Regions from separate parts of the Oceanobacillus sp. E9 genome, predicted to be linked through region 1. Evidence: predicted binding sites of a transcription regulator. Region 1 holds the regulator's gene; each other region holds the start of a gene.
What was found. The regulator LexA, encoded in region 1, represses DNA repair genes until DNA is damaged. The targets are predictions, from matches to a motif close to CGAACATATGTTCG.

Region 1 (12,690 bases):
CCTGATAACGGGTATTCTTAATCCGTCTGAAGCTTTGAGCGGATTTTCCAATGAAGGGATGATTACTGTTGGTCTCCTTTTTGTTATGGCAGGAGCAGTAAGGAAAAGTGGAATTCTTGAAGACCTTATGAAATCATGGATGGCTGGAAGCGATAGAATGATCGGTTCTGTTGTGCGTTTTTTCATTCCTGTTTCACTTCTTTCAGGATTCCTGAATAATACACCAATCGTCGTCACTTTTATGCCGATAGTAAAAGGCTGGTGTGAAGAAAAGGGGATTGCACCTTCGAAGTTCTTGATCCCCCTTTCTTACGTAACAATACTAGGGGGAACTATAACAGTCCTTGGAACATCTACCAATCTAGTAGTTCACGGAATGCTAATCGATTATGGTTATGGCGGTTTTACTTTATTTCAACTAGCAATCGTAGGTATACCGATAACTATAGTTGGTCTTATATATATTTTTACGATAGGCTACAGGTTTCTTCCGGAGAATAAAGGTCTTCAGCAACAAATTGATGATGATCCCAGAGAATACTTGGCAGAATTAATTGTGGATCAATCTTTTTCATTCGCCAATCAAAGTATTAAATCTGCTGGATTAAGGGATTTAAAAGGTTTGTACCTAATCGAAATCATCAGAGAAAATGAACGAATTTCCCCTGTAAGGCCGACAACAATCATCCAGTCAGGTGATCGATTAATCTTTACCGGACTAATTGAGACTCTTAGAGATGTGCAAATGATAAAAGGATTAACATTACGAACAGGTACAAATCTGGAACTTAGTGAACTGAAAAATGGTAATACTGAGATTGTGGAAGTAGTTATAGCGCATCAGTCATCGCTGCAATCAAAAACGATTAAACAATTAGAGTTCCGTTCAAGATTTAATGCAGGTGTGATAGCCGCTCATCGAGAAAATGAACGAATTGAAAGTAAAATAGGAGACATTGTCCTAAAACCAGGAGATACGTTGCTACTATTAGCTGACAAGGATTTTGTTGAAAAGTATAAGCATTCCAAAGACTTTTATATCTTAACTTCTCCAGGTACTACGGAGACATTGAGAATAGACCCTATAAAAGGGTGGTTTACTCTCCTTCTGTTTTTTGGATTGATAGCACTCGTGACATTAGGTGCGCTATCCATGTTTAAAGCTATGACCATGGCAGTTGTTCTGTTGCTGCTGTTCAAGGTAATAACTCCAGAGGAAGCGAAGAAATATATCCATTTTGACGTATTACTATTGATTGCAAGTTCATTTGGCATCGGATTGGCCATGTCGAAAACAGGTTTGGCTGAGTATATTGCGGAAGGCATGTTGATGTTGGGAAAATCAGCAGGTCTGATTTTGCTCTTACTATTGATTTATATTTTGACAAATATTTTCACAGAGATAATTACGAATAGTGCTGCAGCAGTCTTGATGTTCCCTGTTGGGATGGAAATGGCAAGGAGCCTTCATGCTGAACCAATGGGATTTGCAGTAGTAATTGCTATTGCAGCTTCAGCTAGTTTTATTACGCCAATCGGCTATCAAACAAATATGATTGTATATGGCCCTGGAGGCTATAGATTTATAGACTATCTAAAAATAGGGACACCACTCAGTCTGATAGTGATGGTTTTGACTGTTAGCATTGTCATTTACTGGTGGTATTAGGAGGAAAACCATGAATAAATCTACTAATATCGTATGGCATCAATCCAGTGTAAAGAAAGCAGACAGAGAACATTTGAACAATCATAAAAGTGCTGTATTGTGGTTTACTGGATTATCGGGATCAGGTAAATCTACCTTATCTTCGGCATTGGAGAGTGAATTGTTTTCAATTGGGACACACACCTATCGTCTTGATGGGGATAATGTCCGGCATGGGTTAAATAAGAATCTTGGCTTCAGTCCGGAAGACCGGACAGAAAATATTCGTCGTATAGGAGAGGTTTCCAAATTGATGGTTGATGCGGGATTGATTACTTTGACAGCATTTATCTCTCCTTACCGGGAAGACAGGGATCGTGTAAGAGCAACTCTTGCACAAGGTGAATTCATTGAGATTTACGTGAAGTGTAGTCTAGATATATGTGAAGTTAGGGATCCGAAAGGGTTATACAAAAAAGTTCGTTTGGGTGAAATTAACAATTTCACTGGAATTGATGCTCCATATGAAGAACCACTTCATCCAGAAATTATAGTAGATACGGAAAATCAGACGCTGGAAGAATCCGTTCAAATGATTATTCAATATTTGAAAGAAAAGCAATACATCAAAGGCACGAGTTGAAAATGAAGCTTGTGTTTGCTAAAAGCGTTCTTCTGCATTTGGCACAGTGGGGTTATCCATGGGGTTTACTGCTGATTTAAGTGAAAGAGGAAAATTGTTATTATATATATTGATGTTAGCAGGAAGAATTGGAGAAATTCTAAAGGTAATATAGGCTGGAGATGTCTTTACCGGATAAATCATGTTAACAAAAGAGGAAAAAATAGACAATTTATTTAGGTGGCTAGTCCTGTCGGGCAAGTCACTTTTTTCATATAAATGGTAGAAAAGGGAGGAGAGTTATATTATATGCCATTTCGAGATTATAGAGTAACATCTAAGTTTGGTTATAGAAGAGATGTGTGGACAGGAATCGGATTCACTTTTCATACAGGGATAGACTTAGTTAAGTATCATAAAGCAAGTATTCAAGCATTTACAGATGGGGAAGTTATTTTTGCTGGTATGGGTAGAACTGGAACTGGTTTAGGCGGTTTTGGAAAAGTAGTACTTCTTCAGGATAAAAATAACCGAGGGCAATTATATGCTCATTTGGATAGTGTATCCGTACAGCGTGGTCAATATGTAAAGAAAGGGCAAGTAATAGGAGAACAAGGGGATACAGGAAAGACAACTGGTTCTCATTTGCACTATGAAGTGCGTAAAAAAGCTGAGACTCAACCTCCATACGGCTGGACCTCAGATAGGACGAATAACTGTTTAGATCCTACGAAATATTTACAAAACTATCGGGATAACAAGCATATTATTCAGGATATTCAGTCTGGGTTAAATACTAAATATCAAACAGGTTTATCCATAGACGGTATATCAGGTCCGTTAACAATTAAAGCAGCAATCAAAGGATATCAAATAGAATTAAATAAACAATTCAATGCAAAACTAAATGTTGATGGTATATGGGGGCAAAAAACAAAAGCCGCTACAGTTACAATAGCAAGTGGCGCTAAAGGAAATATTACCTGGATACTTCAAGCGATGCTTTATATTAAGGGAGAGAATCCAAAAGGATTAGATGGTATTTTTGGTACTAATACAAATAATGCAGTGAAATCTTTTCAACAAAAGGAAAGTATCCTCATTGATGGGAAAGCAGGAAAAGTTACTTGGGAGAAATTATTTTTATAAGTCTAAATTGTATTAATAAACATCAAAGTTTGGTGAATATTAACTTTGATGTTTATTAATTACATGTAATTTATTTTAAGTAGGGGTTTTCTACATTTTAGATGGGGGTGTATTGTAATATAGTGGAGGAGCTGGTGGTAATTTAGGTGCACTTCCCCAAAAAACGGGTTCACTTACATATTTATATTCTCCTCTTCCATCAAAACTTGGGCCATGTGCCCACCTACCTTTTTTACTTTCTTCGCCTTCTGAGAAATTAAATAGTGTATATGATACTTCTTGAAATTCTTTTGATCTAGGGAAAGTTGAAGGAACCACGATATCATTCTCACGTTCTTCGAGCTCTCGTATCGCAGCAAACCACTGATTTTGATGATATGTATCTCTTGCAATAAGAAAAGATAACATATCTCTTACACCTGGATCATCGGTCATATTATATAAGCGAGTGACTTGTAATCTTCCTTGTGACTCCGCAGTAAGGTTAGCACGAAAGTCCGCTAATAAATTCCCGCTGGAAATGATGAAATTTGCAGTCCATCGATTTCCATTGCTATCTGCTGGCATTGCTCCAAGTCCACTAACAATCGCATGTTGTGGGTTAGAACCCCCTAATATAGCTGCTAGAGCAGGATCTGTGTCATAAGCATTCTGCTGCGTCTCAAATGGTGCATCGTTTAATAACCTAGCTATCATTGTAGCTAACATTTCTACATGACCAATTTCTTCTGTTCCAATATCAAATAACAAATCACGATATTTAGGCTCTGCTCTACTGTTAAATCCCTGGAATAAATATTGCATCATTACACTAATTTCTCCATACTGTCCACCAAGTACCTCTTGTAATTTTCTAGCAAATACGGGATCAGGCCTACTTGGTTTTGCCTCGAATTGCAATTCTTTAAAATGATAAAACAATGCTTATTCCTCCCTCCATATAATAAACAATTAAGTATATGCAGATAAAAAGTCTAATATTCTATACTAAACACATTGTTACACAATAAATTTTAAGTATAAGGAGAAGTTGTATAAGATTAAAATATCTCTTTGAAAATAATTTGAATGTTGATACCGGTAGTCCAGTTTACTAGACGTTTAGTGTGGGAATTATAAAATAGAATTACTGAGCTAAATGTGTTTTATTACCATTGTTTCTGATTTTTAGAGGGAGATATTAATAACTTGCGGTAATTAAAAATAGTTTTTATATAGTTATTACAGTAATCTAACTTACTTATATTATTAGTTATTTAATAAATTCATAGAATGAATACGGTGATTTGGTACCATGTAGCCAAAGCGATTAATAATCCGGCAGATCCTAATTTTAGAATATTTTCTTTTGACTTAATTTTTTTAGTTTCGATTACTTCTAACGTAGTAACGATGATTAAGATTATACATAAGAAAGGTAATGTTAAAAAATCTACATACTTAGTTAGATAATATATCCCTAGAACCATTGCTATAAGGGCAGTTGGAATATAAAAACTTCGTCGTTGATAGAATTTATCTGACATTTCATTTCTCTCCTTTCATTTCTTAATATTATAATATTAGTTCATTTCTTAATATTATAATATTAGTGTAATTCTAGATTTATGTACAAACTATGCAGACAGATAAATTCTATCGATATAAAAAGAGTTTAGCTATAGAAAGCCAAACTCTTTTTATTAGAAAATATTTCGATATAGACCAATCACTTTTCCAAGAACTGTTACATTCTCATAAAATAAAGGTTCCATTGTAGCGTTTTCCGGTTGTAGTCGTATACGTTTTTCTTCTTTAAAAAATCGTTTTACTGTTGCTTCATTTTCCTCAGTCATTGCTACAACAATCTCTCCATTTAATGCTGTGTTTTGTTGTTTAACAATTACCATGTCTCCATCTAAAATGCCTGCCTCAATCATACTTTCACCATCAATTATAAGTACAAATACATTATCGTCTGGACCGGCACTCGAACTTGGAATTGGAACAAATTCTTCGATATTTTCAACCGCTGTAATTGGTATCCCTGCAGTAACTTTACCAATTACAGGTGCATAACGTGCTTCGTCTTTTGGAAGCTGTTGTTCCATTTCTGGATCAATAATTTCAATTGCTCTTGGCTTAGTAGGATCTCTTCGTATGTATCCTTTGTTTTCTAACCTTTCTAAATGCCCGTGAACAGTTGAGCTGGAAGCGAGTCCAACTGCTACAGCAATTTCTCGAACTGATGGTGGATATCCTTTTAACTTTACTTCGCTTTTAATAAAGTCAAAAATCATTTGTTGTCTTTTTGATAGTTTCGTCATCAAACGTTCACCTCTAGCATAGGTTTTTATTAATGATAGTTTATCATTTTACTATTAAATAAGCAAACACTCGTTCTAATTTTTATTGACAAGATCATATGTTCGGTATATACTTTGAATCAAATAGGAACAATTGTTCGATAAACGGATGAAAGGAGCTTTTAATTATGCTGAAGAAAATTACTAGAACCGATGCATTCTATGTGATAGCATTTGCTTTAGCGCTCGCTTTTTTATATTTCTCTATGGTAACGAGCGGTTAATTAAACAGGAGGAAGTTAGGATTGAAAGCAGTAGTATATTGTCGAGTCAGCACGGATAAACATACACAAGAGTCTTCCCTTATACGCCAACGGGAGGAATTGCAATCATTAGCAAACAAGCTAAACTTTACGGTTATTGATTGTATTGAAGAGCAGGCAAGCGGGTACGATATCGAACGAGAAGGACTCTTTCAACTTCTCGAATATTTTTCAAGTAAAGAAGCGGATTGTTTATGTATTCAAGATGAAACTCGTTTAGGTAGAGGGAATACAAAAATTGCACTTTTTCATCAATTAGCTAAGCTAAATATCCCTATATATACTGTAGCTCACGAAGGTGAATTGGTACTGAATGAAGCCGATTCGATGGTATTACAAATTGTTGGAATTGTAGAAGAATATCAGAGAAAAATTCAAAATATGAAAATAAGAAGAGGAATGCGAAGAGCAGTACGTGAAGGATATCGACCTGAAAAAAATTTAAAACAAATTAATCAGTCTCCTGGTAGAGATCGAACGGAAGTGCCCATTGAAGAAATTGTTCGATTGCGGCAGAATGGGTTAACATTTAATGAAATTACAAAGGTGCTCAATGGTTTAGATTATAACGTTTCAAAAGCTACTGTACACCGTAGATATCAAGAATATCAAAATACTTGAATCTGGATTCGAGGTAGAGTACGATAAGAGGCAGGATATGAAATCCTGTCTTTTTGTCATTTTTAATAGTGGGGAGGTTGACACTATGTTATCTAAAGATAAATTAGAGAGAATTAATTTTCTGTCTAAAAAATCTAAAGAAGAAGGATTAACAACAGAAGAAAAAGCAGAACAAAAGAAGCTTCGTGAAGAGTATTTAAAGAATGTACGTAGCTCTTTTAAGAACCAATTAAGTACAATGACAGTTATTGATCCAAAAGGTAATGACGTTACTCCCCAGAAGCTTCGTGATTACCAAGACCGAAACAAAAAACATTAAATTCTATTGGTCATGCTTGTTGTCATGATAAATTCAATATAGAATGAAGAAGTAAAGGCTTTATTTTGAAAGGGGTAGACAAAATGTCAGGCAATGTAGAACAATTATCAATAAATACGATTCGTACGTTATCCATTGATGCTATTGAGAATGCAAACTCAGGACACCCAGGATTACCAATGGGTGCGGCACCAATGGCGTACACATTATGGACAGATTTTATGAATCATCATCCAAAAAACTCAAAATGGTTTAACCGTGATCGCTTTGTATTATCTGCGGGACACGGATCAATGCTATTATACAGCTTATTGCATCTTTCCGGTTATGATGTATCTATTAAAGATCTAAAAGAATTTCGTCAGTGGGATTCAAAAACTCCAGGACATCCGGAAGTACATCATACCGATGGTGTAGAAGCAACTACAGGACCATTAGGACAAGGTATTGCGATGTCTGTAGGTATGGCTATGGCAGAAGCGCATTTAGGTGCAACGTTTAATAAAGACAGATATTCTGTAGTAGATCATTACACGTATGCCCTTGTGAGTGACGGCGATTTAATGGAAGGGATTTCTCATGAAGCAGCTTCTTTAGCAGGTCACTTAGGATTAGGTAAATTAATCGCACTTTATGATTCTAATGATATATCTCTAGATGGAGATTTAGACCGTTCTTTCTCTGAGGAAACAGAAAAACGTTTTGAAGCTTATGGTTGGCAAGTATTACGAGTGGAAGATGGAAACGATGTAAACGCAATTCGTGAAGCGATTAAACAAGCGCAAAGTAATACGAAACAACCAACACTTATTGAAGTGAAGACTATTATAGGATACGGTTCTCCAAATAAATCAGCTTCTGCTGCTTCACACGGTGCTCCATTAGGAGAAGATGAAATAATATTAACAAAAGAATTTTATAAGTGGAATCATGAATCATTCCATGTACCAGATGAAGTATATGCTGATTTCCAAGAAAAAATCGTAAACGATGGAGAGAAGAAGGAAGCTGCTTGGAACAAGCTTGTTGAAGAATATAAAGAATCTTATCCTGAATTAGGAGAACAATTTGATCTAGCAATTAATGGTCAACTTCCAGAAGGATGGGAAGAGGAACTTCCGGTATATGAGCCTGGTAGCAGTATTGCAACTCGTGCATCTTCTGGTGAAGTACTAAATGCAGTAGCTAAAGCAATACCTAACTTCTTTGGCGGAAGTGCAGATTTAGCTGGTTCAAACAAAACAACAATTAATGAAGAAGGCGACTTTACAAAAGAAGATTATTCTGGTCGTAATGTATGGTTTGGTGTACGTGAACATGCTATGGGAGCGGCGTTAAATGGTATGGCCTTGCATGGCGGGTTACAAGTGTTTGCTGGAACGTTCTTCGTATTTAGTGATTATCTTCGCCCTGCTATTCGACTAGCAGCAATTATGAATATGCCTGTGAATTTTGTATTTACTCATGATTCAATTGCAGTTGGTGAAGATGGGCCGACTCACGAACCAATTGAACAGTTAGCATCATTAAGAGCAGTTCCAAACTTATCACTTATTCGTCCGGCGGATGCTAATGAAGTACAAGCTGCGTGGAGATTAGCTCTTGAATCTGAACATCAGCCAACAGCGCTTGTTCTTACTCGTCAAAACCTTCCAACACTAGAAGGTACGAAGGAAAATGCGTACGAAGGTGTGAAAAAAGGGGCTTATGTAATTAGTAAATCTGAGAAAGAAACTCCAGATGCATTATTACTAGCTACTGGTTCAGAAGTTCAATTGGCAGTACGTGCGCAAGAAACATTAAAAGAAAAAGGTATCGATGTTCAAGTCGTTAGCATGCCTTCATGGGATCGTTTTGAAGCTCAAGAAGATGCATACAAGAATGAAGTACTACCAAAAGAAGTGAAAGCTAGAGTAGGAATTGAAATGGCAACTTCATTTGGATGGGAACGTTATGTAGGTCTTGATGGAAAAGTAATCAGTATTAATCGCTTTGGTGCTTCTGCAAAAGGTGAAAAAGTTATTGAAGAATATGGATTTACAGTAGATAATGTTGTAAAACATGTGGAAGACTTGTTAAAATAATATTTCTGTTTAGAAGAAAGACGATTCCGTTAAGGTTTCGTCTTTCTTTTTATGATTTTAGTTGAATTCGACAAAAGAAGAAGTTATTTGCGAACTAATTTGACAACATTTGAATGTCTATCTTTCTATAATAGTTAATAGAAGGGGGAATACGGTATGAATGCATACTCTATTTATTGGATTAAAGAACCAGTGGCAAAAAGCTATTTTCATAAGAGTGATTTATTGCATCGATTTTTTAATGAATATGAGAACGACCCCGAAAGAAATTATTTGAGTAAACAGTTTTCATTTATAACTCAGAGGTTTCACTTGTATAAATTTGCTATGCATTTAAAACAGTTTTCATCACCGAACATTTATGTAAAGCGAATAGGCAATCGAATTCAAATAAAACGGGATCAAGAAGTGTTATTTCTTTATGTAGAAAATGGGGGATTATCGTTACGTTGTTCCAATCTCGAAGCTGCTGTATCGATTTTATTTCCTGTACTAGAAGACATTCATCCATTCTTTTTTGTACAGGGACAAGATAATAAGCATTTTGGATGGATTTCTCCAATGACTCATGATAATAAAAATGAGCTACAACAGGTATTGTATTCATATTTTTAATTGATTTAGTGAAAATTGAAGAACGGAATTACAATCTAAGTAAATTTAGATTGTAATTCCGTTTTTTAGTACTGGTAAAGAAGGGATAATCTAAATTATGTAGAATAATATCTATTATTAATAACGATAAGGAAGGTTATCCTTATGAAAAATGAGCATGAAGTATTGTTTAATCAAGTAAAAACGTATCGTAATGATGTTCTATCAGTTGTTGAAGATGTATCGGAGTATGAATCAGAAATCATACCCAAATATTTTAAAAACAATATTCGTTGGAATTTAGGACATATCTATTTAGACCAATTTTTGTGGATAGAGACATTAACGAAAGAGTATTCAAGTATTACAAAAAATTTAATGAAGTGGTTTGGATTTGGAACTTCACCCGATAACTTTACTTCTGAAACCCCAAGTTTTGAGGAATTAAAATATTTGCTAAAGCAACAACCTATAGAAATTGAAAATTGTTATAGACACCAGCTCTCAAAAGAGTACCCTCCTATTGAAATGGAGATGTATACAATTGAACAAGTATTAATTCGTACGATTTTTCACGAAGGAATGCATTTACAAGCAATTATAGATATTAAGAAACATCTGTAACTCCAAAATGCTCATCAATTTTAGTTATATAGTTTTATATACCAAATTTTAACATTAAATTAATAATATATTGGTACAATACGTAAGTATCAGGACTATAGAACTATTAAAAGGAGAGAGATGAGCTGCATGTTATCATATTTAAAAAGAATTTTAGAAAAGACTTCATTTAGGTTGCGATTACTTATATTATTTATCATTTTAACTGTGCTTTCTGTATCCATGGTTGGAATTATCTCTTATTATCAAGCAAAAAATATTACCTTAAATACAATAGAAGAACGATTGATAAGTGAAACGGAACTAATGGGTTATATTGCTGAAAATTTACACTTTACATACATAAGTGACCCCGATTACTTTATGCAACAACTGAATTCAAATATACGAACGCAGAGGGAAAGGCTGGAGTCAGATGGGATTGATTCAGAATATCTGTATATTCGTAATGGAGATGTTACTGCTTTTCCAGTTAGTGAAGGTGAACTACCATCCATACCTACTTCACTTGTGACTGAAATAGAAGAGAATGGAAATGGGCAGATTACTAGAAATATTGATGGAGAAGTATTTACCATTTCTTTTCAAACAATGGAGGAAGTGAGTGGAAGTTATGTTGTGTTAGTTCGTAATGCTTCTTTTATGGCTCCAATTACAAATATGGGAAATATATTAGTATTAATAATTATTGCCAGTGTTCTTATCTCTCTGATTTTATTAATAAAGTTTATCAAATCATTAACGACTCCATTAATTGATTTACAGGAAACGATGAAGGAAGTAAAAAAGGGGAATTTCATAATTTCTTCACCTAATACAACGATTCCTGAAATTAAGTCCTTACATAGCAGTTATGATATTATGATGAAATATATTCAGCAGATGCTTCAAGAATTGAAAAGAAGTATGACCTCATTACAAGCAACTGGAAACCAGCTGAAAAGTTCATCTACACTTACATTACAATCGAGTAAAGAACTAACGAATTCCATTTCAATTGTAAACAAGGGAGCAAAACAAACAGCAAGCAGTTCGGAAAATAACTTGAAAACTACGGTGGAGATGAAAGATAAAATTGAAGAGCTGTTTAATAATATGAACAATATCCTTCATACTTCTAAGAAAATGAATAGTACTGCAAATAAAGGAGACAAAAGTATAAAGAAGTTAATATCTACTTTTGAAGACTATGAAAAAGATGTAAATGAATTAACAAAGACTGTAGAAGCGGTATTTCATCAATCATTGTATATTTCTGAACTAGTACAGTTAATCCAAAAAGTTTCAGAACAAACAAAATTATTATCATTAAATGCTTCTATTGAGGCAGCACATGCAGGTGATAGAGGTAGAGGTTTTGCAGTAGTAGCTAATGAGATTGGTAAATTAGCTGAACAATCATCTGAAGCGGCTAATAAGATCACTAATTCAATAGCTCATATGGAAGAGTTAACGACGAATGCATCCGATGAATGTAAGCAAATGCTAATGAATTCAAAAGATAATTTAAATATTGCTACGGGATCCAAAAATGAATTGAATTATTTAATGTCGGATATTACTGATACGATAACAACTATTGTAGATATTCAACGTGAACTTCATTCTTTAGAGTCTTACTTACCTGTACAAAAAGAATCTTCAGAACAGCTTGTGGCTTTATCGCAACAAACTTTGGCAAGTACGGAAGAAATGCTTACAAATAATAAATTACAAAATGAGCAGACGAGTAGTACTCTTAGTATAGGAATGGATCTCATACAATTGTCTAGTTCATTAACTAAAATAATAAATCGATTTAAATTTGAAAGTAACAATATAAAGTGATAGTAGATATCATTAATAAGGTATTATGAAATAGTTTAGTTAGGATATTATAGTAAATAGTATTTTTTGCGAAACCGTTGTATTCTTAACTGTAATCTAATATACTGTATTAGAGACAACACGAAGGAGGAAATTCAGTAACATGAGTACTATATGGGTAGTATTAATTGCAATCGCAGCATTGGTTGCAGGTGTTGCTCTAGGATTTTTTATTGCTAGAAAATATATGATGAGCTATCTTAAAAAGAATCCACCTATTAATGAGCAAATGCTTCGTACGTTAATGATGCAAATGGGTCAAAAGCCATCACAAAAGAAAATCAATCAAATGATGCGTGCCATGAATAACCAATCTGGTAAAGAATAAATTCACTTACCATGTAAGTGAATGATTACATAGAGTTCATTTGGTATTATGTGATCTAGACTCGCAGAAAGCCACTTTATAATAAGTGGTTTTTTATTTTGTTTTAGAAAAATGAATCGCATGTTCTTACTTAAAAATGAATAAAATGTATATATATTGTCATATTATCTTCTTTTAATTAGTAATACATCTGTTAGAATAGAATATGACTTGTTAGGGGGCAGTTA
Region 2 (7,968 bases), on a different contig from region 1:
TGCTGAACGTTTATCTACTCCCCCATAGCTGTCAGGTTCTCGTCCAGTATGCATCCAATTCATGGCATAGGACATATCTTTAATCATTTCATCAATTACTTTGATATCTTTTTCTTCCATTTCAACTTCTGGATCTAATCTTTTCTTCATATCCTCTAATGCTTTTTTTCCATATTCGTACTCTGCTAATAAATTATCTACCCAATTTTTATCTTCAAGTTTTCGTCCCATTAGAATAAACCCTCCTTTAAAATAAAAAAGGACATGAGCAACGTAAGTTACGTTATCTCATGTCCTCCAGTTAGCTGGTAGCACAAATTCCTATTTAAACTCTTCACCCTCATCGAAACGAACACGTTTTACTTCTCCTTGATGAGTAATGATTTTTGTCTCTCCATGATCCGGCAAATACGACATCTTTGTTTTTCCTTTTGAGTAGACAATAATAAAAGGCTTGTCCTTCTCTTCGGTGGAATAAGGCAAATGATCTTCTCGAATGAGGATATCTTTTAATCGCATCTTTATCCTCCTCTCGTTATTTCTGTTTTAGAAATTATAAATTTATAGTACATTTCTATTTTAAAAATGTCAACAGTTAAATTTCCAAAAAAGAAACAAATTAGCAGTTTAATAATTATTATGGTATAATTATTTCTAAATTAGAAAATATAGGTGGTATGAAATAATGGATATCGGAGATCGTATCATTCAATTACGCGAAGCAAAACGTTGGAGCCAAAAAGAATTAGCAAAAATAGCTCAAATTAATGTTAGTGTAATGAATCGAATTGAAGCAGGAGATAGACCAATTCGTGGGGAAGAACTAAGTCGATTTGCTTCAATATTTGAAGTTTCTACTGACTTCTTATTAGGGCGAACAAATGAAATTAAGCAAAACACTAGCGACGAAAAACAATACTTCATTGAAAAAATTCAAGAAGATTTTCCAGAAGCTGATTTAATGTTTAATGATTTAGCAAGTTTTTCCTCGAAAGATCTCCAAGATGTTTATGACTACATCAGATTTAAAAAAAGTCAGAAAGAAAATAACGCATAAGCTATATTGCATTTTTCGCGGAAGAACTTTATACTATAATTACCAAATTAAGGTAATACTTAGAAGGTGCAACGAAGAAAGCACCTTTTTTTATACCATAAAATAGAACGTATGTTCTAAAATCGGAGGTAATCATGCATTACTCACACCTAGAAGATTATATCCAGCACATTTATAAATCAATCAAAATTTCTTCTCCTTCCCAGTTAAATATGACCACTATTGCAGAGCGTTTAGGCATTCAAGTAAGTTATGGAAACGTTTCTTTTCGAATTAATGATGAAATCATCCTTCGTAGAGGTACGAAGGAACAACAATGGCAAGAATTTGGTCATGAGGTGTGTCATTACTTAAGGCATTGTGGAAATCAGTTATCAATGCACCCTCTGTTTTTCGAACTCCAAGAGTATCAAGCAAATAATTTTTCATATCATTTCTGCGTACCAACATTTATGTTACTGAAACAAAAAAACTTTAACACTTTATCAATAGCAAGAACATTTAATGTTACAGAGTCATTTGCCTCACGACGACTAGAAATTTATCAACAAAATCATATTTACGGTAGTAATAGCCACTTAAATCAAATTCTATAAACTTATTAAATAAATTTAAATAATTTATAGAAATAATTGGGGGTATTGTGTGGTTTATCTATATGAAACTTCGCTATAAGACTGTTCCCTCAAATGTTGCTTTAATTATTACAGGTCCAAAGCTCGGGGACCCAGAAAAAGAAAGAAATATATTCCAAGACGATGAAGGCAGATATATGAAAGTCATTCGTGGTGGTGGACACCGCCTAAGAATGTTCCAAACATCTACACCGGTTTCTTTAACAGCATTTCAATTACAAAAACCAGCCCAACTGTACATACATTAAAAGGGGTACCCATTGAAGCAGAAGCTGTAGCTATGTTAAAGGTAGCTGATTCTTTAGAAGGTATAGCTAGATATGCTGAACAATTTCTTAATAAAGACCAAGATGAAATCGATGAGGAAATTACTGAAGTTCTTGCTGCAAACTTGAGAGCAATTTTAGCAAAATTAACAGTTGAAGATATTAATAATGATCGGGAGAGCTTTAACCAACAAGTTACAGAAATCGCACAAAAGTAATTAGATGATATGGGGTTCCGTATCACTAGTTTAGGTCTTACTGATTTACGCGATGTAGATAACAGTGACTACTTAACCAACTTAGGTAGACCAGAAACTGCACAAATTAGAAAACACGCTGAAATTGCGGAAGCTACGAATAGAAGAGAAACGGAAATTCATAAAGCACAGATGAATGAACAAGTAGAGATTGAACGTTATGAAAAAGAAATCAGTATCTCTGAATCTCGAAAAGCAAAAGAACTTACCGATGCGAGAATTAAGGCTGAAACAGATAGAGAGAGAGCGAAAACCGAAGCTGCCTACTCCTTAGAACAAGCAGAACGCTCTCTAGAAGTAGAAAATGAACGACTTAAAGTTGATCGTCAGAAGAAACAAGAAGAATTAGACATTCAATTATTAGAGAGACAACGCAAAGTTGATTTAGAACAAAAAGAAGTAGAAGTACGTAGAGCTGCTGCTGAGGCAGATTACTATGAAGAAGTAAAACGCGCTGAAGCTGCTGCGGAAGCGAAAAAACGTGCAGGAGAAGCAGAGGCAGAAGTTATTGCCAAGAAGAGCCAAGCTGAAGTTCAAGCAATACGTGAGCGTGCGAAAGCAATTGATGAGCACAAAGAAGTTATGTTACTTGAAATGGTTATTGAAATGCTTCCAGAATTTGCTCGTGCAGTATCCGAACCAATATCCAATGTAGACTCTATCCGCATATTAGACAATGGCGACGGTAAAGGCATGGATCGCATTCCAAATTCTGTTACATCAATGATGACCAATATGCAAGATAGCTTAAAACAAATGACTGGCTTGGATCTAAATGCAATGTTAAACCGCATTACAGGGGGAAATAATACGACCGATACAAAAGAACCCATACAAGCTCTTGCATCGAAAATTAATCACCCAAAAAGCGAAGCTGCTGCCGTAGATGACCCCGGTAATACAGAAGGAAATACAACAGAAGAAAAGAAAGAAAGTAATAATGAAGAAACATAATAAGATATAGTTGAACAAAGCCCTCCAGAGCGGGGCTTTGTTATTATCTTAAATCATTAACTATCGAAGTAACAATATGCAAAGAATCCCATTCTCCACTAGATACAGATATAATAGAATAACTCTTTGGAAATAATTTCGAATGAATTTCATTAATAGAACTGCCTTTTTCATGTAGAACTTTAATTTCACCATATAAATTCTCTAGATAGTCTAGTTTTTGCTTTAACTTCTCCTTTCCATCTGGTACATATCCAGCATGACAACAAAACAGTGATCCAATATCGTAGGTTAGAATGGTTCGAATTGAATTTATGATCTGAGGAATCGATTCATCCCTCATAATTACTTTTGTTTTTGGCGTTACAAATAAATCACCAGAAAACAGTGTTCCTGATTGCTTATGCAACAAGCAAATATGATCATTCGCATGACCCGGCGTATAGATTACTTCCCATTCTTTCTTTCGAGATTGAACCGTATCTTTAACGGCTACAGGTTTAAAAGGCTCCCTTACTCCCCAAGTTAATTGACGATATTTCGGATAAGGAGTATCTTCAAAACATAGCTCGATTCCTTTAGAATGCAGGTAAATTGGTACATTTAAATTTTCTTGAATCCAAGGAGCTGTACCAGTATGATCTTCATGGTTATGCGTTAGAATTACAGAATCAAATGTTATGTTCTTATAAAAATCAATTAGCTCCGGTTCAAATCGTTGCGGCCCAGTATCAACTAACATTCCATCAACTAAAAATACAAATACTTTACTCATTTTAGGAGCAGTCATTTCAACACAGGTTATATTTTCTTTATCATAGATTTCAAGCACACTGGTTCACTCTCCAATCCAATATTTAGTTGGTTAATATAACTCTACCATAAAATGAATGAATAATCAGTCATTTTATGGTAGAGTTATTATCTTGTGATGTTTACTGTCAATTCATATTGATTAAAAGTTACGTGGTTTATATTAATAAAATGGCGTGCCCAATACTAAGGAGCACGCCATTTTACATCTTAAAGAATTTATATTTGATCCTTCACAGGCATTGAATAATTATCCCATGTATTATTTTGACATCCAAGTGCCTTCTCTATTATTGTCACTAAAACCATGTATTTTTTCATTCTCTTCATCAATAATCAATCCCTGAACGCTCCCTTGATAAGACGTATCGTCAACATATTGAACATCGAAGCCTAGATCTTCAGGATTCTTTAAAAATATTGAATCCTGTTCAACTTGCAATACATCTTTGTTAAATTCTAGAAACGTTCTAGGATTATTTACCGCTGCTTGGATTGGTTCATTAAATTTAATAGTTTTCACTAACTGCTGAGCAATCATTGATGTGATTTTTCTTCCACCAGCACTTCCAATGCCTATAACTGGAGAATCGTCTTTCGTTAAAATTGTTGGCGATGTGTAACTAAAAGGACGCTTGCCAGACTCAGGAAGATTTGGTGAATCCTCTTTATTACTAAAATTTTTCAATTGATTATTTAAGAAAAACCCATCCACATACTCCCCTGATCCAAATAAATCACTTAGTGTATTCGTTACGGAAACCATCATACCGTTTCTGTCTACTATTACAAAATGTGTGGTGTTCTTATGATTATCTATGTCAGCATCTGACTCTAATTCTCTAAGATACTCTTCCGACAATTCAAGCCCTTGAAATTCAGATGAGAGATTATCAATGTGATCTTCTGAAATTAATTCTTCCATTGGCATATCTGTAAAGTTAGGATCACCGACGTTTTCTAAGCGATCACCGTAACTTATCCGATTGATTAACCCCATCTTTAACGAGAAAGCCAAAGGTTGGTCTTTGGTTTCTTGAATATTTAATGCCTCAGCCATTTCTAAAACCTGAATTAACATAACCCCTCCCGATGGTGGAGGAGGGGCTAAAACAGCAAAACCACCGAATTTACCTTGTATAGGATCTTTTACCTCTGTTTTATATGTCTCCAAGTCTTCCTCTTGGATATCCTCTTCTTTTTCATTAATCTCATTAGCAATATCTCCTTGATAGAAAGCACTGGGACCATCTCTTTGAATATCTTCTAACGTTTCTGCTAGTTGTTCCTGTACCAATAATTCTCCCTCTTTAATTGGCTCCCCATCTGGAAATAAATGATCTAAATCAGATAAACGATTTTCATCGTCTTTCAATGCATTATGCAAGGTTTCGGTAACCGTCACACCATTTGCAGCAAAATTTATAGAAGGGCCGATGAGCTGTTCCATATCCATTGTTCCAAAATCTTCATGAACTCGGTACATTCCATTTATAAAACCAGGTACACCTATGCCACTTGAGGATAAACTATTGTCTGGTGCGGTTTCACGGTAATCATAAACTACTGGGTCTTGATTATTATTAGGGTGAATTAACATCGTTCCACCCCCACCAATTCCAGACCCATAAGGTTCTGCTACACCTAAAACAAAGCTAACTGCTATAGCAGCATCAACAGCATTACCACCTTGTTCAATTATTTTCATCCCAACTTCCGTTGCAATTGAGCTGTCAGATGATACCCCATAGGAGCCGTTATCCTCTGAATTTGAATTATTAAGAGTGAAATCATCTGTCGAGCTGTCTTCATTGCCGTTTCCCGAATTTTTAACACCAAAGATTATTAGAGTTACCAATAAAACCAAGCCAATAACAATCATGTAAAAACGTTTATCATATAAGAAGCGCTCTTTTTTGTACATGTTTAAATCACACCAAAGATAATAGAAAGACAACAGAAGTGATAATTAACCCCATAACAGTATCCATGCTTGTTCTTTTCTTATGCATTTTAACTGTTCTTAATACAGACTCTTTTAAAGATAGTCTAGATTGTTGTTGCTTTTTTGGTTTATTTAAAATAGCTTCCATTTAACTTCCTCCTCAAATAAAGTTTGTTAATACAACTGTTCCTAATGTTAATCCACTAAGTACTATTGTACTTCCAACCGTTGGTATGACTCCTTGTTTTTCAATCGTATTTGCAATTAATCCAGGAACGATAATCCCTATAGCGACCAATCCACCTACAGCTTCAGGAATTGTGTATCCGGGTAGCCCAAAATCGAAAATGGCTTTCATTATGATTCCAATGATAATCATAGCCGTAAATTTTCTTCTTCCGTATATAATCGTAAATTTTCCAATTACTTTCATGACAATTAAGTAAGTCAAAAAAGCAATCATAAATGTAACAACAATACTTACTGGGGAGTTAACCATCATGGCAATATATCCCGGAACGATCAGTCCAGCTGGAATAATTCCTGTACGTTCAGTATAAAATAGGCTAAGGATTACTCCAGCAGCTATAGCTAAATAAACATCTCCCGTATCAAATACAAACATTTTTTAATTCCTTTCTCTAAGCAGATTCTTTTACTATTTTCATTTGTTCAAGACGATTTACTAACTCATCGGCTCCACCATGTATATTTCCAATGCCATATATGGTTTTACCAGATAAGTATGGCTGTAGCACTCGTACAATTTCATCAGTGCTTGTTTTTTCTAAATCTAAAAGGTTTTTAACAGGAAATGTTCCTTTTTTATACTCATCTACTATTGGTCCTGTACTATCTCCCATTACAACTAGTGTTTCTGCCTGTATATTCGGTAAAACTTGTTTAATAAATTGTTCCGTTCGATTTAATCGGTCCGAACGAGTATTCATAATAACAACTGGTTCATCTGTGGGATAACTTAATTGCTTCACACGTTCCCAAATGTTGATTGTTGACATCGGATCATTCGCACTGAATCCGTTGACTAAGAAACTTGGATCATCCATATCTCCAACTGGAATTATCTGCATAGCACCAGGATCTGGCCAAGCTTTTAGCATTCCTTTAAAAGCTGTTTCATGATCAATACCAAGCACATCTGCCACAGCTAGAGCTAACGCCGCATTTTCCGGGAATACCATGTACTCAAATCTTTTTAGAAAGTCTTCCGAGATAATAGATGTATCACATACATGTACTTTCGTATTCCGTTGCTTCGCCATTTGCTTAAAATGAGGAACAAAAGGGCTATTGTTAATAATTAGATCCCCATTATGAGGAATTGCTTCCGAAAACGAATCAGCAACTTCTTTTAATGTTGGCCCTAAAACGTCCATATGATCTTCTAAAACATTAACAATTAACCCAATATTTGCTTGCAATATTTTTTCTTGGAATACTATTTGATAATCAGGCTTTACTGCCATACATTCACTTACTAGAGCATCAGCTTTTAAATCGGATGCTTTTGAAATGACTTTTCTTTGTTCACCTATGTTTGGACCTTCCAATCTTCTTTTAATAGGGGCCTCTTGAGAATCGAACCAGTAGAGCATCCTTGCATCAGTTCCGGTCGTTTTACCAACGGTATGATAACCTGCTTCTTGTAAAATCCCTGTTATTAATCTAGTAACAGTAGATTTCCCTCTAATTCCATTTACATTAATACGTACTGGTATACTTGCAACATTTTTATCATTAATCATTTTTTCTTTAATTCCAAAGAAAATAGCTAAAGAAGCTAATAGCACAATGATTAAAAGTTCTTCCAGCATGTTATCACCTCTATATCATTTTTTAAAATTAGTTACCTTGCGAAATTAGTTACCTTGCTCTTTTAATAATCAAAATTCAAATAAGCACCTTTTGAAAACGCCATTTTCCAATAATGACAGAACAACTAATGATCTGTAACATACTTAAACATGTTTGAAATTGAAATTTTTTGGAACTTTTTTCGTTTCAATGTAGGTACCCACCA
Region 3 (12,690 bases), on a different contig from region 1:
TTTATCCCATGTAAGTACATTAAATGTTGCACCTGGAAGCGGTCCACGCCATATTGTCTTTCACCCGGATAAACCTGTGGCATATTTGTTAACGGAATTAAGTTCAGAAGTAATTGTTCTTGATTATAATAAAAAAACAGGACAATTTAAACAAAAACAAACGATCAAAGCGATTCCTGAATCTTTTAAGGATACGAATGATGCCAGTGCGATTCATATTTCTTCAGATGGTAAATTTATATATACAGGAAATAGAGGACATAACAGTATTGCTGTATTTTCCGTTGATGACAGTTCAGGAACGTTAACATTGGTGGAAATCACACCATCTGGAGGCGAATGGCCACGAGACTTCGTCTTGGATCCAACAGAACAATTCCTTATTGCATCTAATCAACATAGTGGAAATATTGTTTTATTTCAACGTAATACTGCAACCGGGAAGTTATCTCCAACAAATAGCGAAATTGAAGTACCTGAAGTAGTGTGTGTGAAATTCTTATAACTTAATCATAAAAAAGAGATGATTACAAAAGTTAAATAAGAATGAATAGGTTTTGAAAACCCGCTTTAGAAATATCGCTTTCCGTGGGCAGCTGATGAGCCTCCGGTGCTCCGCAATCCGGGGTCTCACTCCCACAGGACAAGGAAGACCTTGACAGCATTGCATCGCACGCAGAAAATCGATTTTGATTTTCAAGGAGTCTCCGTATATTTCTTGTGCTGATTCTAGCTATCATACGACTTTTGAAATACGAGTAGTCAAGAGTTTTTCCTGTTACTTTTTTAATGAAAATCAATTATTTAGGCATGGGTAATAGACCTCAAGTCTTTCTTTTTTAATGATAATTCATTATGATATTAACGGTCCATTGAGATTGCGTACGAGTAATCGTACTTTGTATTGTTCTTAACCATGGAATAAATACATTTTATTAACTTGTTCATACAAGCGCCCACGGCAACCTTGTCCTTCTTGGAGTAGGTTGTTTTTTTAACTTGTAAGAATAATACACAATTGTTTTTTATAAGGTGTAAATAATGAAAGAGAACGAATATATTTACGTGGCTAGAAATCAAGGAGTATTATTCTTAGAGTCGGAAACCACTGAGAAAAATATAGGAGCAAGAAAACTATTGGTGAAAGTTGGGTTGAAGGAAATTCAGAATATTAAAAAGGACGATGAGAGTAGCTAACAAATACGATACTAATTAGCTTTATAGACTTATTTATGAGCATTAATGTATTTGCTATCTTCTGAAAAAACATGTAAATCAGTCTTTTACCTGCTATAATAATAACTATAGAAACAAGGGGAAATGGGGGGTTTTACATGACAACATTACAATGGAATAGCCCTAGTCAATTAAGGACTTTACTAAATGAATTAGTCAGTTGGAAAAGTATTACGTTTTCTGAAGGGGAACGGCAATTCCCAATGAAACTTTATGCCAAGTTACAGGATTTAGATTATTTTCACCAATATCCAGATCGCTTATCTTTGCATGACGCAGATGAGCGTAGAAAATTATTAACCGCTATCTATAAGCATCCAGATGCTACACAAACGATTTGTCTTATTAGTCATTTTGACACTGTTAATACAGAAGAATACGGATCTATGGAACCGCTCGCTACACAACCGGAAGAACTTACTAAATTATATATGGAAAAAAAGGAAGAGTTACCGTTTGAGATTCACCAAGATTTGGAATCGGAAGCTTTTTTATTTGGTCGCGGAACCATGGATATGAAGATGGGGCTAGTTATGCATATGAGCTTAATTGAGCAAGCTAGTATAGAAGAGTGGCCAATTAATCTTGTCCTATTAACAGTTCCGGATGAAGAGGTGAATTCATCTGGTATGCGTTATGCAGTACCAGTGTTGGTTGAGTTACAGAAAAAGTATGGTTTTACATACACTTTATTTTTAAATAGTGAACCGACGTTTCGACAAGAGCCAACGGATAATTCGCATTATATTTATACGGGTACTATTGGGAAGGTACTAGCAGCTGCTTTATTTTATGGTAAAGAGACACATGCTGGAGAGCCTTTAAGTGGCATGACATCGCCTTATATGGCTTCATATCTGACGCAAGAAATGGAATGGAATTCAAAATTTAGAGAAACGGTAAGAGGCGAGTCTACACCATTACCGGTCACGTTACAACAAACCGATCTGCGTTTACATTATTCGACCCAGACACCATACCGCTCTTCTGCGCTTTATAATTTATTTTTGATGGAACGAAGTACTTCAGAAGCTTTTGACTTATTTGAGAAAGTAGCGATTGAAGCTGCAAATAAGTGTACAGCAGCCTATAATGAAATTTGTAGACAACAAGTGGTACCACCGATAGGAAAGGTAAAAGTAATTCGCTATAAGGATTTATTAGAATATGCTACAGATAAACTAGGTGAATCTATCATTCAAGAGATTAAAGCCGATATTTATTATAATGATGAATGGGATGATAGAGAAAAATCGCTTCGAATTACCGATCAATTAATGATTCGTTGTCAAGAATTGGCACCAGCGATGATTATCTTATTTGCGCCACCGTATTATCCAGCAGTGAACTCTTCAGACAATAAGTTAGTACAAGAATGTACGACATTTTTAACTGAAAAAGCAAAAGAAGATTTTCAGTTGGATATTAAACAGGTTCATTACTTAAATGGTATATGCGATTTAAGTTATGTGAATTATTCGGAGGATCTTGTTGGATGGGAAGAATATGAACACAATACACCAGTTTGGGGGGATACGTACCATCTTCCTTTTGATGAGATGAGTCAGCTACGGGCACCAGTAATTAACGTAGGACCATTTGGATATGATGCACATAAACGTACGGAAAGATTGCATACTGTTAATGCGTTTGAACAGTTCCCAAAGATGCTCAGAGAATTGATAGGATATATTTCAAAAAAATAACCAATGATAAAAACTGGATAAGCAATATCGAACAATAACATTTGGCACTAAAATGTGAGCGACTCCGAAGGGTGTATAAGCCCAACGCTTATCTTTGAAAAACATTTTCAAGGTAAGCTGAAGCATACATGCCTGAGGAAAGTAGCTCACATTTTTTGCTAGTTCTTATATTGATTTCAAGACCTTTTTTAAAATATTTTATTCGGATTCATGATTTGGTTTGGATCGAGAGCTTGTTTTAATTGTCTCATTACAGTTAAGGCCTCTCCATGTTCTTGTTGCTGATACTTTTTCTTGCCAGTCCCGACTCCATGCTCGCCAGTACAGGTACCGCCTCGTTCTAAAGCATAAGCTACAACTTTTTCATTTAGTTCTTGAGCGTATTGGACTTCTTGCTCGTCATGTTGATCAAACATCAAGACAATATGAAAATTACCATCACCGACATGTCCTGTAATGCCACCAGGTAGCCCATAGGTATCTAGCATTAACCTAGCATGTGATATCGCATCTGCTAGATAAGAGATTGGCAGGCAAACATCGGTAATCATCATTTTCCTACCTTTATAGCCATGCACATATGCATATGCTAGATTATGTCTAGCTTCCCAAAGTTGGTTTCTAGCTGCAGTGTCAGATTCAAAGGTGATATTTGTACAATCAAAATCTTCAAATAGTTGTTCTGTAAATGCCATATCTTCTGCAAGTCCAGCTTTGTTTCCATGAAATTCAACGAATAAGGTAGGTTCTATCGAAAGGTCTAGTTCGCTATATTGATTGACTTGTAAAATAGAATCTTCATCGACTATCTCTATTCTCGCAATTGGAATTCCTGCTTGAAGTACGGAAACTACTGCTTCAATAGCTTGATGTACGGTAGGGAAGGTAGCTCTTCCGGCAGCGATATGTTCTGGAATACCGAAAACTTTTAACGTGAGTTCGGTGATGCACCCTAATGTTCCTTCTGAACCAACAAACAAGCCATTTAGATGATAACCAGAAGAAGACTTTGCAGCTTTTGTACCTGTTTGAATCGTGGTGCCGTTTGCAAGGACCACTTCCATTGTTCGTACATTATCTCGCATAGTCCCATATTTTACGGTTAGTGTACCACTTGCATTTGTAGCGGCCATTCCTCCAAGTGTCGCATCAGCTCCGGGATCAACAGGAAAGAATAAACCATACTTTTTCAGTTCCTTTTCTAACTGCGTACGGGTAACGCCTGGTTGTACTCTTACAATTAGATCTTCTGGATTAATCTCTAGGATGTTGTTCATTAACGAGAAGTTTACCGAAATTCCTGGATCATTTGGAATCACATGACCTTCCAAACTTGAACCAACACCAAAAGGATAGATTGGTACTTCATATTGTGAGCAGCATCTCGTTATGTGTTGGACATCTATTGTATTTTTTGGGAATACGACTGCTAATGGCTTATGAGGTACATGGTAAGATTCATCTTTGCTATGTTGTTCTAACAGCGTTTCGTTTTGTGTGATTTGCGATATTTCTAAGTGTTTGCTCAATTCTTCTATCAAGGAAGTAATGGTTGTTTCCATGTAGAGCACTCCTTTTTAGTAGTTATAAAATTCTATGCCTGACTAATTAATTGTATAGCAAGTAAGTGTTTAAAAATATTGAAAAAAGGTTTATAATATGGACAGGATGGAGGTGATATCCTATGGGTATCGCAAATATAGGTATACCGGGTCTAATCTTAATAATTGTTATCGCTTTAATCATTTTTGGACCTAAAAAGTTACCTGAAATTGGAAAAGCTGCCGGACAAACTCTACGTGAGTTTAAATCTTCTGCGAATAGTATGATGGATGAGGAAGAACAGAAAGATAAAAAAAATGAGAAGCAGTTAAATCAATCTTCTTCCAATAATAATAAATAGTAGTGAAAAAAGACGCTTACCAGTGATTATACTAAGCGTCTTTTTAATTGAAGATTCTAACTACTGTTATGTATGAAAACCCCTACTGAATGAAGTTTCTCTTTATGATGATTGCTGAAGCAGCATTGTCATTATTTCATTTGGTTGAACAGGTTTACTAAAGAAATACCCTTGTCCTTCATGACATTGTTGACTTTTCAAGTATTCGAGTTGTTTTTCACTTTCTATTCCCTCAGCAATAATTCGAAAATGCAAGTTTTTACCCATATTAATAATTGTATTTGTGATAATTTCTCCATCGCGATCAAGGTCATCGATAAACGACTTATCAATTTTTAATGTATCAATAGGAAGCTGTTTCAGATAACTTAAGGATGAATAGCCAGTTCCAAAATCATCGATAGATACATGCATTCCTAAGCTTTTTAATTCTAAAATTGTCATCATCGAACTTTCTAAATTAAGAATGGTACCTTCTGTTATTTCAATCTCGAGATATGAGGCATCTAGCATTGTTTTATTTAGAATTCCTTTCACATCTTGTACAAAGTACTTATCTTTAAATTGTATTGGAGACACATTTACGGAAATGCGTTGCATAAGTAATCCTTTTTCTTGCCAAGATTTCATTCTTCTACATACATTTTCTAATATCCATTTGCCGACAGGAACAATCATTCCGGATTCCTCTAATTTTGGTATGAACTCACTCGGCGAAACAAAACCAAATTCTCGATTATTCCATCGTAATAATGCTTCTGCCCCTACTACTTTATGACTTTTCAAATTAATAATTGGTTGATACATGATGCTAAATTCTTCACGAGCTAAAGCTTCTTTTAATTCTAAATCTATCAAATAACCACGTTCTAGAGTTTTTTTCTGCTGATTAGTATGTATACAATACCGATTTCCGCCGTTCTTTTTAGCGAGAACCATTGCTTTTCTTGCTTGTTTTAAGGAAGTTTCTATCCCATCATATTTTGAATGTCCATTTGTATAAGTTGATTTGTAGGGGAAATTAATCCCAATGCTAACTGTTAATGAAATTTGTCTATCTTGTATTTTATACGGAATACGTAATTTATTAACGATATTCTCTGCTTTCGCCATGCATTCTTCTTGGTCTAATTCTTCTTTTACAATTACAACAAATTCATCTCCATCTTTACGAAAAAGAAAGTTTTCTTTCGTTTGGAAATTTTGCAATCGTTCTGCTACCATCGTGATTACTTTATCCGCAATACGTTTACCGAATGTTTCATTGATTTGTTTGAACCTGTCTAAAGAAATATATAATATGGCCTTTACATCATTTATATTAATTTGTTGATTATCTACCCAATGATAGAGTTGATTCTGATTCGGTAACTTCGTTAAATAATCCGTATATGCAATTCCTTCGATATATTGCTCATGATGTTTTCGTGCAGTGATGTCGTAGTAAGTCGTTACCATTTTTTCTAGATTCCCAAATTGATCATAATAAGGTACCGTTGCTGCATCAAACCAACAAGTTGTATCGTCCTTTGTTTGGATTTGAATTTCTTCTTTCCAAATAGCTTCTTTTTCATGTTCTTCTACTATATGGAAGTGGAAAGGGGACTTTAGTAATCGATTAAAAGGTTTATCGAATAAGTCTTCTTCTGAGTAATTTAGTCGCTTGCAAAAAGAATCATTCGCATAAATTAAATCCCCATTTACATCTATGATGGAAAACATGGTTGTCTGATCTATGGCGGATTGTACCTTACTATCAGTTAAATAATGTTTTCTTTTTTCATTCATGAAGAATACCTCTCTTATGTATATGTAAACTCTATTTTACTAGATTTGATTATGCATAGCTATGGAAATTGACGAAAAATATGAAATATTTTCATGGTAGAATATCATTCAGAGTGGTTCGTTAATAATAGAGTTGAAAAGATTATTGACGCATAATTTCTTCTGCAGCGAAAACAGGGCGGACAATTATAGAATGAAAGGGTCTCACTCTATGGGAAAAGCACGAGCTGAAGATTCGTACGGAAAAGTGACTTTCTTTTCCGAGTTAGCTAAAGCCGTGCTTATAGATATATTTTATTCTGTTTTTTCTGGCTCTCCGTAGTTTTGTCCTTTGGTATCTACAGTGATTTGTTTTATGGTTGATACTTCTTCTTCAGAAGTTCCTTGTTCTACAATATTATCTACGGTCTCCATGCCTTCCGTGACTTTTCCAAACCCTGCATAATCTTCATCGAGATGGTCGGCTTTGTCTAAAACAATAAAGAATTGAGATCCTGCAGAATCAGGGTGTTGACTTCTAGCCATTGAAAGTACTCCACGTTCGTGGACTAAGTTATTTTCAAATCCATTCGAAGTGAATTCTCCGGGGATAGAGTATCCAGGTCCTCCAGTTCCATTTCCTTCAGGATCGCCACCTTGGATAACAAACTCGGGGACAATTCGGTGGAAAGTTAATCCATCATAAAATCCATCTTCAATTAGAGAAATAAAATTAGTTACTGTGTTAGGAGCAATATCGGGATAAAGTTCTATGGTAATAGTTTGTCCATTTTCCATTGTAATTGTAGCTATCGGGTTATCATCCGATTGAGTATCTTCGCTCGGTGTTTCTTCAGTATCAGAGCATGCTGATAAAAGAAAAGTAATCATTAGTATTAGTATAAATAGATATCTTTGCTTCATTTTAGTTCTCCTTTATCTTTAATAATTGTCCAATGTATGTGATGACGGACGCTAACACTTGGATAAATATTGCTTACATAGTCTCACTTTAATGTCATTATAGCATGGATTTTTACATGATTGGAATTTAGAATGTGCTTTAGTTTATCCCGTATGTATGGGATAGTAGTATCTCACTAAATGAAGTTTCGCTTTATATTAAGCGTAGTGCCCACCAATTTTTTTGCTTCGTTCGATAGTGATCCCAGCTTGGGTATAACTTGATGCACGAAGGATGGAAGTGGATCCATATTTATCACGGATTGCATCCATGACATATCCAATATCATTTTTCTTTGTACGATCTTCAAATAAATCCAGCTGTGTTTCTTGCTTGTCTCTAAGGTTGGTTAGTGTTACATATACGTGACGAACCATACTTTTACCATCGTAAAATTTATTAAATAGCTGCATGCAAATATCATAGACATCTAAGGTAATGTTTGTTGGAAGATCAATGGATTGTGATCGAGAAAATCCTCCGCCGGTTTCTTTTGAATAAGAAATTCCTAAATGAATGGTCCTACCTGATTTATTTGCTGTACGTGCTCTTCGACATACTTCTTCGCAGAGGTCGAGAATACAGTAAGGAATATCTTCTTTTGTATAATCGCGTAGCAAAGATATACCATGGCCAAAACCCTTTTGTTCTTGTTTTGAAAAATCTCCGAACACAGGACTTAAATCAATTCCCCACGCATGCCAATAAAGTTGCTCCCCCATTACTCCGAATCGTTTCTTTAAATGGTCAAGATTATAATTAGCAAGCTGACCTAACGTAATAATTCCCATTCGATTCAAATTTCGCTTCATTCGTCCACCAATTCCCCAGATGGATTCAATCGGATGAGGCCAAAGTTTTTCTTCTACATCTTCATACGTACATTCTGCAATTCCTTGTTTCTTTGCATGAAGATCCATGACAACTTTAGCTAAAAATTTATTATCTCCAATTCCAATGGAACAAGTAATGCCAAAGGAATCTAAAATATCCGCTTTAATTTTTTTCGCGATTTCTTCTCGCGTTCCAAATAAGTGTTGTAAACCGTTGACTGTAATCCACACTTCGTCTACAGAATAAGGATGAATAGCTTCCAAAGGTGCATATTGCTGCAGTAAATCAGTAATTTGTAAAGACATGTGTATATAATCCGCCATATGGGCAGGGACAATATGAATTTCCGGGTCATCTGGTAATTCAAAAAAACGACTTACATTACTTATTCCATAACGTCGCTTTAACTCAGGAGAAGCGGCAAGTACAATACTCCCTGATCGATTTGGATCGCCAACAACAGCAAGCATTACTTTCATTGGATCTAAATTGAGTTTGACTGCTTCCACGCTCGCATAAAATGAACGCATGTCGATACATAGAACATCATTACGTGGATAACTGGAATAATCCATGATTATCACCCTTTCATAAGAACGTATGTTCTATTATATGTTAGAACAATAAAAAATAACAATGGAAATTTGTTACAGGGAAATAACAAGAAATAAAAAAAGGATGCAGGAAGCATCCTTCAATCCGACATACGAGAGGAGGAAAGAATTTTTAATCATGAAGAGGGGTTCGATTTTACTAGTACCAGTAAGAGCCGCCGACAATGATAAGCAAAATAAATAATACTACCAAAAAAGTAAAGCCAAATTCACCACGTTTTTCATATTCGCTCATACTTACCACCTCCTACGATATATGGCTATTATATGTGCGGAAATAAAGAACAGGGAGGGCCGATTCACTAGTCATGGACATAAAAATTACAAGAAAAGTGTAGATCATCCGTTTAGCACCATATGAATTAAGACCCGCATAAGTTTACGATTAAAAAGGAATCTCATTGGTTTCTGTAGAAATATAATTAAATAAAGGTATGTTTTTCACTTGAGAACAGGAGTGGGAGTAATGGAAGAGCTTTTAACATATATCAGTAAACAGAAAAAATGGGCAGGTGGGATACTTGGTCTTAGTATTCGTTCTGCAGACACGGGAGATATTTATCTAAGTCATAATGGAGATATTCGACTGCATCCAGCTTCGAATATGAAGATCCTAACTGCTGTAGCTGCTTTACGAATATTAGGACCGGACTATAAATTTTCGACGGAGATAAGATTGGACGGAAAACTTGTTGGGGATGTGTGGGAAGGAGATGTCTATATCGTTGGCAAAGGTGATCCTACCTTGCAAATTAATGATTATCAGAAGTTTGCAGCTATTCTCTACAAGTATGGTATCAGAACAATTACAGGTAGAATTATTGGGGATGATACATGGTACGATGATATACGTTTATCGGAAGATTTAATTTGGTCGGATGCACAATATTATTATGGAGCGGAAGTATCAGCATTAACAATATCGCCTGACGAGGATTATGATACTGGATCTGTAAAAATTATTATTCAACCGAGTCAATTGGGTGAACCACCTCAATATCGACTATATCCTAACACATCTTATGTCACCATAGAGAACCATGCGGTTACCGTAGCTCAAGCTGAAGAAGAAGAATTGTGTATTACTAGAGAACATGGTGGTAACCATATTTATATGAAAGGAAACATCGGTATTGATCATGATGTAAGGCAAGAATGGATGGCTGTATGGAGATCGACGGATTATGTAGTAGATACATTTGTTCAAACATTAAAAGAAATGGGAATAACGATTAAAGGAAAATCTAAAACAGGAAAAGCCGTTCCAAACAACACCATGTGTATATGTAAACATTCTTCTCCAAAATTAGCAGAGATCTTAATTCCATTTATGAAATTAAGTAATAATGGAATTGGAGAAATACTTGTAAAAGAAATGGGGCGTTTTGTATATGGAGAAGGTACATGGGATGCAGGATTAAAGGTAGTAAAAGAACAAATTCAATCCTATGGAGTAAATATGGAAACATTGCAAATTAAGGACGGTTCAGGAATCTCGCACAGTAATTTGTTACCCGCAAATGAGTTGTCCAAATTATTATATCGAATTCAATCGGAAAAATGGTTTCCTTTGCTGTTAGATACTCTACCTGTAGCAGGCGAGCAAAATCGAATGGTGGGCGGGACTTTACGAGAACGTATGAAAGGATTTTCTGTCAAAGCGAAGACCGGAACAATAGAAGGAGTAAGTACTTTATCTGGGTATATTAATGTGAAGACTGAGCAAAGGGTGATCTTCTCGATCTTGTTGAATAATTTAATTGATGAAGAAATAGGTAAAGAGATTGAGGATGAAATAATCGCTTACATACATGCACATGATAGTGCAAAGGTATAGTGAGTAAAAAATAGTAGTGAAATAATTTTCCACTACTTTACCATAATTTTACCACATTTCAGTGATAAGGTTTAGATGTAGGATACTAGATGTCCTTTTTAGAATGTCAAAAAAATAAGGAGAATGAACATGACAGTCAATATATATGGAGCATCTTGTTCATCAACCAGAAAAGCTCGACAATGGTTTAAAAAACACGGAATAGCTTATAAAGAAAGAAATATATTAAGACAACCTTTAACAATTAACGAATTACAAGAAATTTTACGGATGACGGTAGAAGGTACAGATGAGATTATTTCTACACGTTCAAAAATATTTAAGGAACTTAATTTAAACTTGGAAGAATTACCATTACAGACCTTGTTAGAATTAATCCACGAACACCCCAGATTATTAAAAAGTCCGATATTAATGGATGAAAAACGTTTTCAAGTAGGTTATCACGAGGACGATATACGACAATTCCTGCCAAGAAAGACAAGGGAACATTTATGGTTGCAGTGGAAATTAGATTTAGGGCTCGTAAAGGGCTAATGTAAGTAAATAAAAAGGGATGAAGAATCGTAGAAGCGGTTTTTCATCCTTTTTTTTTGGGTGAAAAGGAAGCGGAGACTGCACCTCTTAAACAAAATTTTTTTATAGATGTCGAATCTGAAAAAAAGATTTGAAAAAAATGGCGATTTAGGCTTACAATAGGAAAGAGTGCAACTAGATATATACATATAGTCTAAAATAGGAGCGGAAAGATGTGAGGAATAAAAAATTACTTTTTGTAAATCTCGGGATCCTTTTTGTCTTTATGGTCGTTGTTATTATTGGGATTTCAAGAGTGAACGCAACAACGGAAGAAGAACAACCATCTATTAGCAAAAGCAAACGAGAGAATCAATCCACGCAAATATCCGGACTATCTCAATTAAGTAAAAAAGTTGTCTTTTCAGGAAAAGAGATATATAAACCACGCAATTTATTAGAACGAGGAGATAATGGATCATTCGTGTTAAATTCTGGAAATGTAAAAGAAGCGTCAACAGAAGGTGACGAAGTGGAAGTGCCGACTGGTAATACACATAATAGTAATTTGAATCAATCCAACAAACAGGTTACCATTGAAACCCATTCTGCTAGTTCTAGTAATGAAAGTAACCGTTCGGGGTCTAGTAATGTGAAGGAAACAACGTCATCATCTCCTAACGCTGAGAAAAAAGATGATACTAAACCGAAAAACAATGACTCGAATACTGGTACTGATAAAAATAAAGGCAAGGGTGAAGAAAAGGGAGAAAACAAGGATAAAACTGATCAAAAAGAAAAACCAGAAGGCGAGAAAGATGGAGAAAACGGAACTAGTGAACCAAACCCGGATATTCCCCCAAAAGAGGAAGCGCCAGATGGTGATAATGAAGAAGAGAAGGATCCAGATCAAGTAGAAGACCCTGAACAAGAAAATGAACCTGGGGATGGTGGGCAGGATCCAAACCCTCGCCCTCAAACTTCTAAATAAAGAATAATATATGTAAGTCGTATTAAACGATATTTACAATATTAATAAGGAAAATTAGCCTATTCTAAAAAAATTTGATATTATATTTTTATGGAGTAATAAGTTTCTATACGTTTGTAGAATGAATTACTATAGATGATAGCGCTTATACTACTTTTATGTTATTTATAGAATGATGGAAAGGAATGAAAATGATTTATGAGTAAGCCAAAAGTTGTTGTACTTGGAGCTGGCTATGCAGGACTTGTTGCAACAAGACGTTTAACACAAAAATTATCAGCAGATGAAGCTGAAATTGTACTTATTAACAAACATAATTATC

Region 2: AQ616_RS16170 (ImmA/IrrE family metallo-endopeptidase) is a predicted target of LexA. The motif match lies at 1,162-1,175, and genes of this name have one in related genera.
Region 3: AQ616_RS12180 (DNA polymerase IV) is a predicted target of LexA. The motif match lies at 9,004-9,017, and genes of this name have one in related genera.

Annotation. Positions count from the first base shown of each region.
Region 1 covers NZ_LSNA01000005.1:644,660-657,349, reverse strand. Annotated here, with positions in the region: gene AQ616_RS06985 (SLC13 family permease) at 1-1,669, shown strand, start outside; gene cysC (adenylyl-sulfate kinase) at 1,680-2,291, shown strand; partial or broken gene AQ616_RS19410 (potassium transporter TrkG) at 2,320-2,430, shown strand; gene AQ616_RS20045 (peptidoglycan DD-metalloendopeptidase family protein) at 2,580-3,419, shown strand; gene AQ616_RS06970 (manganese catalase) at 3,510-4,340, opposite strand; gene AQ616_RS06965 (hypothetical protein) at 4,685-4,945, opposite strand; gene lexA (transcriptional repressor LexA) at 5,102-5,725, opposite strand; gene AQ616_RS06955 (YneB family resolvase-like protein) at 6,010-6,648, shown strand; gene AQ616_RS06950 (DUF896 domain-containing protein) at 6,734-6,967, shown strand; gene tkt (transketolase) at 7,051-9,051, shown strand; gene sirA (sporulation inhibitor of replication protein SirA) at 9,208-9,666, shown strand; gene AQ616_RS06935 (DinB family protein) at 9,811-10,269, shown strand; gene AQ616_RS06930 (methyl-accepting chemotaxis protein) at 10,399-12,096, shown strand; gene AQ616_RS06925 (YneF family protein) at 12,239-12,463, shown strand.
Region 2 covers NZ_LSNA01000008.1:483,921-491,888, forward strand. Annotated here, with positions in the region: gene AQ616_RS16155 (sigma factor-like helix-turn-helix DNA-binding protein) at 1-231, opposite strand, end outside; gene AQ616_RS16160 (XtrA/YqaO family protein) at 322-519, opposite strand; gene AQ616_RS16165 (helix-turn-helix domain-containing protein) at 686-1,057, shown strand; gene AQ616_RS16170 (ImmA/IrrE family metallo-endopeptidase) at 1,192-1,653, shown strand; gene AQ616_RS19955 (hypothetical protein) at 1,716-1,940, shown strand; gene AQ616_RS19960 (SPFH domain-containing protein) at 1,952-2,176, shown strand; gene AQ616_RS16175 (flotillin domain-containing protein) at 2,186-3,169, shown strand; gene AQ616_RS16180 (MBL fold metallo-hydrolase) at 3,213-4,001, opposite strand; gene ggt (gamma-glutamyltransferase) at 4,245-5,906, opposite strand; gene AQ616_RS19675 (hypothetical protein) at 5,914-6,075, opposite strand; gene pgsC (poly-gamma-glutamate biosynthesis protein PgsC) at 6,088-6,552, opposite strand; gene pgsB (poly-gamma-glutamate synthase PgsB) at 6,569-7,762, opposite strand.
Region 3 covers NZ_LSNA01000007.1:521,061-533,750, forward strand. Annotated here, with positions in the region: gene AQ616_RS12150 (lactonase family protein) at 1-505, shown strand, start outside; gene AQ616_RS20090 (hypothetical protein) at 1,066-1,197, shown strand; gene AQ616_RS12155 (M20/M25/M40 family metallo-hydrolase) at 1,335-2,942, shown strand; gene AQ616_RS12160 (FAD-binding oxidoreductase) at 3,131-4,504, opposite strand; gene AQ616_RS12165 (twin-arginine translocase TatA/TatE family subunit) at 4,627-4,845, shown strand; gene AQ616_RS12170 (EAL domain-containing protein) at 4,948-6,633, opposite strand; gene AQ616_RS12175 (peptidylprolyl isomerase) at 6,928-7,536, opposite strand; gene AQ616_RS12180 (DNA polymerase IV) at 7,735-8,985, opposite strand; gene AQ616_RS19260 (YjcZ family sporulation protein) at 9,164-9,259, opposite strand; gene dacB (D-alanyl-D-alanine carboxypeptidase/D-alanyl-D-alanine endopeptidase) at 9,491-10,861, shown strand; gene AQ616_RS12190 (Spx/MgsR family RNA polymerase-binding regulatory protein) at 10,991-11,398, shown strand; gene AQ616_RS12195 (hypothetical protein) at 11,613-12,368, shown strand; gene AQ616_RS12200 (NAD(P)/FAD-dependent oxidoreductase) at 12,567-12,690, shown strand, end outside.